3 linked regions of the Leptothrix cholodnii SP-6 genome follow. The protein of the gene in region 3 interacts with the protein of the main gene of each other region in a pairwise test. Links are inferred from orthologs where the notes say so. Each region holds a gene or a part of one and is shown on either strand. Other genes may lie near its edges. The genes, in order: ribD, cysM and accC.

Region 1 (3,079 bases), 1.2 Mb from region 3 along the record:
ACTCGACCGCGGCGCAGGGGCCACCGCGGGCAGCGTGGGCCGCGGGGCCAGCCCGCGCCACGCGCTGATCCCGGCCCGCGCCAAGTCGCTGGGCGGCGGACGCAGCGTCTTCAAGCCACGGGCGCAAGACCTGCTGGCCTGGGTCTTCGACGATCAGACCGGCAGCGTGGTGGCACGCTGCGACAGCACCGCCGGCCTGTCGAGCGCACAGCTCGACGCCAACAGCCTGGGCGCCTGCCGCGCCATCGCCGGCCTGCTGATCGGCGGCCACGTGCGCTTTGCGCTCGACACCGACAGCCCCGGCGCCGGCGACGCCCAGAACCCGCTGAGCCCCGCCCTGCCGCTCGACCTGCGCCTGCAGCTGACCAGCACCGGCCACCCCGACCCCGGTTGGGAATGCGCCGACGACGCGCCCGACTCGATCGGCGGCGCGCCGGCCCAGCTCGGCGTGATCTATCACTGCGTGATCCAGGGCGCCGGCCTGCCGCCGCGCTGGTCGGGCCGGCTCGACATCGTGCCGATCGGCTGGACGCTGGCCAGCAGCGGTGTCACCGGCTACCGCGTCTGCCGCTACAGCGCCGACCACAACCGCAACGGCCGCATCGACAACGCCGAACACCCGGCCAGCCACGCCGCGGTCGGCGAACCGCTGGGCGACCAGAACTTCCTGATCCTGCGCGCCGCGGCCGGCTGCCCGACCGACAGCGGCGTCTCGTTTGCGGGGCAAGGCGGCAACTGGCTGGACGACAGCAGCGTGGCGCACCAGCCCTGACGACGACATCGGCAAGATCGGCAATCTGCGACACGACACCGCGCCGCGCTGGCCGACCGCGATCACGCCGACAATGCCCGCCATGCCCGAGAACCACCCCCACGCCGACGCACCGGCCCCCTCGCCCGCCCCGTTCAGCCCGCAGGATCAGCAGGCGATGGCCCAGGCCCTCGCACTGGCCGAGCAGGGTTTCGGGCTGACCGAACCCAATCCGCGCGTCGGCTGCGTGATCGTCGACGCCCAGGGCCGGCTGCTCGGCAGCGGCCACACCCAGCAGGCCGGCGGCCCGCATGCCGAGGTGATGGCGATGCGCACGGCGCGCGCCGCCGGCCACTCGCTGATCGGCGCCACCGCCTACGTGACGCTCGAACCGTGCGCGCACCACGGCCGCACGCCGCCCTGCGCCGACGCGCTGATCGAAGCCGGCCTGAAGCGCGTGGTCGCGGCGATCACCGATCCGTTTCCGCTGGTCGCCGGCCAGGGCCTGGCGCGGCTGGCGGCGGCCGGCATCCAGGTCGAACAGGGCCTGATGGCCGAGGCCGCCACCGCCATCAACATCGGTTTCTTCTCGCGCGTGCTGCGCCAGCGGCCGTGGGTGCGCATGAAGGTGGCGGCCAGCCTGGACGGCCGCACCGCGCTGATGAACGGCCAGAGCCAGTGGATCACCGGCGCGGCCGCACGCGCCGACGGCCACGCCTGGCGGCGCCGCGCCAGCGCCGTGCTGACGGGCATCGGCACCGTGCTCGACGACGACCCGCGCCTCGACGTGCGCCACGTGCCCACGCCGCGCCAGCCGATGCGGGTGGTGGTCGATGCGCCGCTGCGCACGCCGGTCACGGCCCGGCTGCTCGCGCCGCCCGGCGAGGTGCTGGTCTACACCAGCGCCGACGAGACCGCCCAGGCCGCCTGGCTGGCCGAGGTGCAGGCGGCGCACGGCGCCCGCGCCGCGCTCGGCCCGGACGGCACCGACGTCGCGCCGCCGCTCGTGCAGTGCGTGTCGATGCCGGGCGGACCGGCCGGCAAGGTCGATCTGGCGGCGATGCTGGCCGACCTGGCGCGGCGCGGCGTCAACGAGCTGCACGTCGAGGCCGGCCATCGGCTCAACGGCTCGCTGCTGCGCGAGGGCCTGGTCGATGAATTCCTGGTCTACCTCGCACCCAAGCTGCTCGGCCTGGGCCGCGAGATGTGGAGCTGGGGCCCGCTCGAAAGCCTGGACCAGGCGATCGAGCTCGAATGGGGCGACGTCCAGTCCGTCGGAGGCGACCTGCGTCTGCTGGCGCGCCCGCGCGGCCGGCTCGCCGGCTGGCTGCCCGGCACGCCCTGAAGCCGCGATTGCAGCGGGCCCGGGCACCAGCCGCCTACAATTCACGGATGGCAATATCTCCAATTCCCGAGCTGGTGGCCGAACTGGCCGCCGGACGCATGGTCATCCTCGTCGACGAGGAAGACCGCGAAAACGAAGGCGACCTGGTCCTTGCGGCCGAGATGGTCACACCGGAAGCGATCAACTTCATGGCCAAGCACGGCCGTGGGCTGATCTGCCTGACGATGACGCGCGAGCGCTGCGATCACCTGCAACTGCCGCCGATGACGCCGCGCAACGGCACCAAGCACAGCACTGCGTTCACGGTCTCGATCGAAGCCCGCACCGGCGTGACCACCGGCATCTCGGCCGCCGATCGCTCGCGCACCGTCGAAGTGGCGGTGGCCCGCGACACCACGGCCGCCGATCTGGTCCAGCCCGGCCACATCTTCCCGCTGCAGGCGCAGGATGGCGGCGTGCTGATGCGCGCCGGCCATACCGAAGCCGGCTGCGACCTCGCCCGCATGGCCGGCCTGTCGGCCTCGTCGGTGATCTGCGAGATCATGAACGACGACGGCACGATGGCGCGCCTGCCCGAGCTGGAAGTGTTCGCCCAGCAGCACGGCCTGAAGATCGGCACCATCGCCGACCTCATCACCTACCGCAGCCGCAACGAATCGCTGGTCGAGCAGCTCTCGCGCCAGCAGCTCGCCACGCCGTGGGGCGGCTTCGACTGCCGCACCTTCCGCGACCGCACCGGCCAGATCCACCTGGCGCTGAGCCTGGGCGACTGGCAGCCCGAGGACGAAGTGCTGGTGCGCGTGCACGAGCCGCTGTCGGTGCTCGACCTGCTCGACGCCAGCACCTCGCGCCATTCGTGGTCGCTGCCGCAGGCGCTGACCACGCTGCAGGCCACCGGCCGCGGCGTGGCCGTGCTGCTCAATGCCGGCCGCGATGCCGAGGCGCTGCTCGGCCAGATCAAGCCCGACGGCTTCGAGCCGCAG
Region 2 (3,151 bases), 3.8 Mb from region 3 along the record:
GCCTCGCGGTCATCGGCGCCGCGGTCGACACCGATGCCCAGCGAAGCGGCCGAGGCGGGCGTCCACACCGCCGAAACCAGCGACAGCACCACCACGGCCAGCCATGGCCAGACGACAGGCCACGACCATTGCCACTGATGCAGCACACGCAAGAACCGCAACATCGGCCCGAAGGAGAAGTACAGCCTCATGGCACATCCCTGCGAAGGTCTGAAGGCCCAGCATGGACTTCTCGTCAACCCCCTGCAGGCGAGGGGGTATTCGGGTCAGCGCCGGCGGCGCGAGGGGAACGGCGCCTGACCGCGCCAGTAGCGGATCATCAGCCAGCCGCCGAGCATGCCGCCGAGGTGGGCGAAGTGGGCGACACCCCCGGTCGGGCTGAAGATGCCCGACAGCAGCGCGATGCCGCCGAACACCACGACGAAGATCTTCGCCTTCATCGGGATCGGCGGGAACAGCGGCATGATGATGCGCTCGGGAAACATCATCCCGAAGGCCAGCAGCAGGCCGTACAGCGCACCCGAAGCACCGACGGTCGGCCCCATCGGAATGCCGAGCAGCGACACCAGCATCTGCGCCACCGCACCGGCCACGGCACTGGCGAGCAGGAAATGCCAGTAGCGCTTGCGGCCCCAGATCATCTCGATCTCGGAGCCGAACATCCACAGGCCGAACATGTTGAAGAACAGGTGCAGCGGGTCGCCATGCAGGAAGGCATGGGTCAGCGGCTGCCAGGGCATGAACAGCCCGCTGCCGAGCGGCCACAACGCGAACAGGCCCTCCAGCCACGACCCGAACAGCAGCTGGACACAGAACATCGCTGTGCAGATCAGCATCAGCGCCTTGGTGACGGGAGGAAGCTGGGGCATGTGGGGGAGCAGAAGATCGTCGTGAGCAACGCGCGGCACCCGCGGTGGATGCAGAAGGCGGTGCCTGGACTTTGGTGCCGGAGGCCGGACTCGAACCGGCACGCCTTGCGGCGGGGGATTTTGAGTCCCCTGCGTCTACCGATTTCGCCACTCCGGCAGGATGGGCGCTGTCTGGCAGCGGCGGCGATTATGGCATGCACCGTGAGGAAGCCATTGCCGAGCGCCCTGCGGCGCGGCGCGCGTGCCCAGGCTTGCTGCGACAATTCCTGCAGGAGGTGTCATGAGCGAGTATCAGACCATCGAAGACGTCATTGGCCACACGCCACTGGTGCGACTGCAACGCCTGCCCGGCGCCGACATGGCCGCACGCGGCAACGTCATCCTGGGCAAGCTCGAGGGCAACAACCCGGCCGGTTCCGTGAAGGACCGGCCCGCCATCAGCATGATCCGGCGCGCCGAGGAGCGCGGCGACATCAAGCCCGGCGACACGCTGATCGAGGCCACCTCGGGCAACACCGGCATCGCGCTGGCGATGGCCGCGGCCATCAAGGGCTACCGGATGGTGCTGATCATGCCGGAGGACCTGTCGATCGAACGCGCCCAGACCATGAAGGCCTTCGGCGCCGAACTGATCCTCACGCCCAAGGCCGGCGGCATGGAATACGCGCGCGACCTGTCCGAGCAGATGCAGCGCGAGGGCAAGGGCGTGGTGCTCGACCAGTTCGCCAACGCCGACAACCCGCGCATCCACTACGAGACCACCGGTCCCGAGATCTGGGACGACACCGCCGGCCGGATCACCCACTTCGTCAGCGCGATGGGCACCACCGGCACCATCACCGGCGTGTCGCGCTTCCTGAAGGAAAAGAACCGGGCGATCCGCATCGTCGGCGCACAACCGGCCGAAGGCTCGCGCATTCCCGGCATCCGCAAGTGGCCCGAGGCCTATCTGCCCAAGATCTACGACCCCAGCGGCGTCGACGATCTGGTGCTGGTCAGCCAGGCCGACGCCGAAGACATGGCGCGCCGCATGGCGCGCGAAGAAGGCCTGTTCGCCGGCATCTCGGCCGCCGGCGCCTGCTGGGTCGCGCTGCAGATCGCCCGCACGGTCGAGAACGCCACCATCGTGTTCGTCGTCTGCGACCGCGGCGATCGCTACCTCTCCACGGGCGTGTTTCCCGCCTGAAGACCCGGGGCCGGGTGGGTCACCGCCTGAGCCACCGGAAGCGGTTCACCGCATTGGGTGAACCATATTGGTGCAATCAAACGCACCAATAGAGGATTACCCACAGTCTGGTCGAACGCGGCTCCTCGCCGGCCAGCGTGCGCTGCGAGGTCAAAGCCGCGACATCGGGCTCACGACCCGGCGCGACCGCGACGCCAGGCGCCGATCGGCAGATCCGTGTTTTGTTGACGTGCCCCTGTCAGCCACACCCCCGCTCCAGGGGGTCCGGCAACAGCGGCCGGATTGACGCTGCGCGGCGCTCCCCCTACCTTCATCAGACCTTGGTACCGGCCAGTGTTGTGCCTAGACGCACATCGAAAAATATCGACGGCCGGCCCTCAACTGCTCTGATGGACTTTCGATGAACGAACTGATCAACCTCGCCTGGGTCGGGATATGCACCGCTTTGGTGTTTTTCATGCAGGCTGGATTTGCCTTGGTCGAAGGTGGCCTGGCGCGCGCCAAGAACTCGGTCAACGTGATCATGAAGATCTACCTCGGCACCTGCTTCATCGGTGTCGGGTTCTGGCTGGTGGGCTACGGCGTGGCGTTCGGTCCGAGCGTGGGCGGCCTGTTCGGCGGCGCGGGTTACGCGCCGATGGAACTGCCGGCCACCCAGGCCATGAGCCTGCTCTACCAGATGATGTTCGCCACCACCGCCGTGACGATCGTCTCGGGCGCGGTGGCCGAGCGCATGCGCTACGGCGCCTACCTGTTCTTTGCCGTCCTGATGTCGCTGCTGATCTATCCGGTCTACGCGCACTGGTCCTGGAACGCCGACGGCTGGCTCAAGCAACTGGGCTTCGTCGACTTCGCCGGTGACGGCGCGGTGCACTCGATCGGCGCCTGGTGCGCGCTGGCCGGCGTGATGGTGCTCGGGCCGCGCCTGGGTCGCTTCAGCAAGAAGGGCGAGGTGCGCGAGATCCCCGGCCACAACCTGCCGATGGTCGCGCTCGGCGGCTTCGTGCTGTGGCTGGGCTGGTTCGGCTTCAACGGCGGCAGCATCAGCGGCCTGGAGAGCGCCAACCTCGGCACGGTCCTGCTCAACACCTACCTC
Region 3 (2,971 bases):
AGGCCTCGGTCAGCTCGTCGATCTGGCGCTCCAGGATGCCGGCCAGCACCAGCGATCCGCCCGCCTCGACATGGCCGCACAACAGCGGCGCCAGCAGCTTCAACGGCGCCGACAGGATGTTGGCCAGCACGACCGGATAGCTGCCGTTGGCCTGATCGGGCAGGCCGGCGTGCAGCGTCACGCCGTTGGCCTGGGCGTTGGCCAGGGTCGACTCGACCGCGGCGGTGTCGATGTCGACCGCATCGATGCCCGTCGCGCCATGCAGCGCCGCGCCGATGGCGAGGATGCCCGAGCCGCAGCCGTAGTCGAGCACGCGCGGCCACGGCGTCGCCACATCGGCATGGCCGGCGATCCAGCGCAGGCACATGCGGGTGGTCGGATGGGTACCGGTGCCGAAGGCCAGGCCGGGATCGAGCCGCATCACGCGCCGGGCCTGCGCCGGCGGTTCGTGCCACGAGGGCACGATCCAGAAGGTGTCGGTGATGCGCACCGGATCGAACTGCGACTGCGTCAGCCGCACCCAGTCCTGCTCGGCCACCGGCGCGAGCCCCTGCACGTGCAGGTCGCTCCAGCCTTCTTCGGCCAGCAGCACGGTGGCCGCCTCGGTGGCCAGGGTCTCGTTCTCGAACAGGGCCTTCAGCACCGAATGCCGCCAGCCGCGGATCTGCTCGCCGAAGGTGGCGGGCATGCCGGGCTCGCCGAAGATCGGCGCCTCGTCGGGCGTGTCGGCATCGGCGTCTTCCACCGTCACCGCCAGCGCGTCGAGTTCCATCAGCGCATCGGAAATGCGCTCCACTTCGCCGGCCGGGGCCAGCAGCATCAGTTCAACCATCGGGTCCGTTCCTTGACTGCGGATCAGCGCGCCTTGTTGCGCCGTTCCATCCAGCCTTCCAGGTAGTGGATGCTGGTGCCGCCTTCGATGAAAGCGGCGTCGGCCATCAGTTCACGGTGCAGCGGGATGTTGGTCGAGATGCCTTCGACCAGCGTTTCGCTCAGCGCGCTGCGCATGCGCGCCAGCGCCTGGTCGCGCGTGTCGGCGTGCACGATCACCTTGCCGATCATCGAGTCGTAGTTCGGCGGCACGAAGTAGTTGGTGTACGCATGCGAGTCGACGCGCACGCCCGGGCCACCCGGCGGGTGCCACATCGAGATGCGGCCCGGTGAGGGCATGAAGGTGTACGGATCCTCGGCGTTGATGCGGCACTCGATCGAGTGGCCACGCACCGGCACCTGCTTCTGCGTGAACGACAGCTTCTCGCCCGCAGCGATGCGGATCTGCTGCTGCACGATGTCGATGCCGGTCACCAGCTCGGTCACCGGGTGCTCGACCTGCACGCGCGTGTTCATCTCGATGAAGTAGAACTCGCCGTTCTCGAACAGGAACTCGAAGGTGCCCGCGCCGCGATAGCCGATCTTCTTGCAGGCCGCCGCACAGCGTTCGCCGACCTTCTCGATCACCTTGCGCGGGATGCCCGGAGCCGGCGCTTCCTCGATGATCTTCTGGTGACGGCGCTGCATCGAGCAGTCGCGCTCGCCCAGCCAGACCGCGTTGCCGTGCGTGTCGGCCAGCACCTGGATCTCGATGTGGCGCGGGTTCTCGAGGAACTTCTCGAGGTAGACCGCCGGATTGCCGAACGCCGCACCGGCTTCGGCGCGGGTGGTCTGCACCGCCGTCAGCAGCGCGGCTTCGGTGTGCACCACGCGCATGCCGCGCCCGCCGCCGCCGCCCGACGCCTTGATGATCACCGGGTAGCCCACTTCGCGGGCGATGCGGATCACTTCCTTGCTGTCTTCGGGCAGGGCGCCGGGCACGCCCGGCACGGTGGGCACGCCGGCCTTGACCATCGCGTCCTTGGCCGACACCTTGTCGCCCATCAGGCGGATCGACTCGGGCGTCGGGCCGATGAAGGCGAAGCCGCTTTTCTCGACCCGCTCGGCGAAGTTGGCGTTCTCCGACAGGAAGCCGTAACCCGGGTGGATCGCCTCGGCGTCGGTCACCTCGGCGGCGGCGATGATGCCCGGCATGTTGAGGTAGCTGAGCGTCGACGCGGCCGGCCCGATGCAGACCGATTCGTCGGCCAGCTTGACGTACTTGGCGTCGCGGTCGGCCTCCGAATAGACCACCACCGCGCGGATGCCCATCTCGCGGCAGGCGCGCTGGATGCGAAGGGCGATCTCGCCTCGGTTGGCGATGAGTATTTTCTTGAACATCAAGAAGACCTCATTCGATGATGAACAGCGGCTGGCCGTACTCGACCGCCTGGCCGTTCTCGACCAGCACCTTGCTGATCGTGCCGGCCTTGTCGCTGTCGATCTCGTTCATGATCTTCATGGCTTCGATGATGCAGACCGCCTGGCCTTCCTTGACCTGCTGGCCGACATCCACCAGCGGCTTGGCGCCGGGGTTGGAGGCGCGGTAGAAGGTGCCCACCATCGGCGACTTCACGACATGGCCGGTGAAGGCTGGCGCTTCGGCCACGGCTGCGACCACCGGGGCCGCGGCCACGGCCGCCACCGGAGCGGCCACGGGCGCTGCGGCATAGACCGGCGCTGCCACGGCGGCCACCGGTGCGGTCTTGACGATCCGGACCTTGCCGTCGGCTTCAGTGATCTCCAGCTCGGAAATGTTCGATTCCGAAACCAGGTCGATCAGGGTCTTGAGCTTGCGAAGGTCCATGCGGGGAGCTCCATGGTTCTTTGTGGTGGGGGAGTCAGCGACCGTTTCGGCCGATACCTTGGGTGCCTTGCTCATGAGCAGGCCGACCCGTCAATGCACCGCCGGGCGGTGTCGGTCATGGCCGACACCGCTGGGCGCAGCGTGGACACCCCAGCCCCGACCTCGGTGCAGGTCGTCGGCGCAGCTGACTGACCGGGCCGTGCCGGGCGGTGCCGCGCTTCGCGACCGCGGTCAAGGAAAGCGATGATGTGCATGAAAGCTGAGGGTTTGAAAGACAAACCCCCGACTTTACGC

What was found.
Region 1: the proteins of accC (region 3) and ribD interact in binary tests that used the Escherichia coli proteins (3 or more experiments, as listed by UniProt). The link is inferred for Leptothrix cholodnii SP-6 from one-to-one orthologs.
Region 2: the proteins of accC (region 3) and cysM interact in binary tests that used the Escherichia coli proteins (3 or more experiments, as listed by UniProt). The link is inferred for Leptothrix cholodnii SP-6 from one-to-one orthologs.

Annotation. Positions count from the first base shown.
Region 1 is NC_010524.1:3,235,776-3,238,854, forward strand. The notes cover bases 45-2,970. They hold ribD (bifunctional diaminohydroxyphosphoribosylaminopyrimidine deaminase/5-amino-6-(5-phosphoribosylamino)uracil reductase RibD), read left to right. Parts: upstream 45-845; coding sequence 846-2,096; downstream 2,097-2,970. Other genes in these bases: LCHO_RS14680 (type IV pilus modification PilV family protein), read left to right, coding at 45-772; ribBA (bifunctional 3,4-dihydroxy-2-butanone-4-phosphate synthase/GTP cyclohydrolase II), read left to right, coding at 2,144-2,970. Outside these bases: more of LCHO_RS14680, read left to right, coding at 1-44; more of ribBA, read left to right, coding at 2,971-3,079. UniProt on the Escherichia coli protein: Converts 2,5-diamino-6-(ribosylamino)-4(3h)-pyrimidinone 5'-phosphate into 5-amino-6-(ribosylamino)-2,4(1h,3h)-pyrimidinedione 5'-phosphate.
Region 2 is NC_010524.1:717,570-720,720, reverse strand. The notes cover bases 105-3,102. They hold cysM (cysteine synthase CysM), read left to right. Parts: upstream 105-1,149; coding sequence 1,150-2,055; downstream 2,056-3,102. Other genes in these bases: LCHO_RS03315 (ammonium transporter), read left to right, coding at 2,456-3,102; LCHO_RS03330 (rhomboid family intramembrane serine protease), read right to left, coding at 267-869; LCHO_RS03335 (S1C family serine protease), read right to left, coding at 105-191. Also shown: more of LCHO_RS03335, read right to left, coding at 1-104; more of LCHO_RS03315, read left to right, coding at 3,103-3,151. UniProt on the Escherichia coli protein: Two cysteine synthase enzymes are found. Both catalyze the same reaction. Cysteine synthase B can also use thiosulfate in place of sulfide to give cysteine thiosulfonate as a product.
Region 3 is NC_010524.1:4,471,613-4,474,583, reverse strand. Bases 34-2,851 are described here. They hold accC (acetyl-CoA carboxylase biotin carboxylase subunit), read right to left. Parts: upstream 2,212-2,851; coding sequence 856-2,211; downstream 34-855. Other genes in these bases: accB (acetyl-CoA carboxylase biotin carboxyl carrier protein), read right to left, coding at 2,222-2,677; prmA (50S ribosomal protein L11 methyltransferase), read right to left, coding at 34-832. In the rest of the region: more of prmA, read right to left, coding at 1-33. UniProt on the Escherichia coli protein: This protein is a component of the acetyl coenzyme A carboxylase complex; first, biotin carboxylase catalyzes the carboxylation of the carrier protein and then the transcarboxylase transfers the carboxyl group to form malonyl-CoA.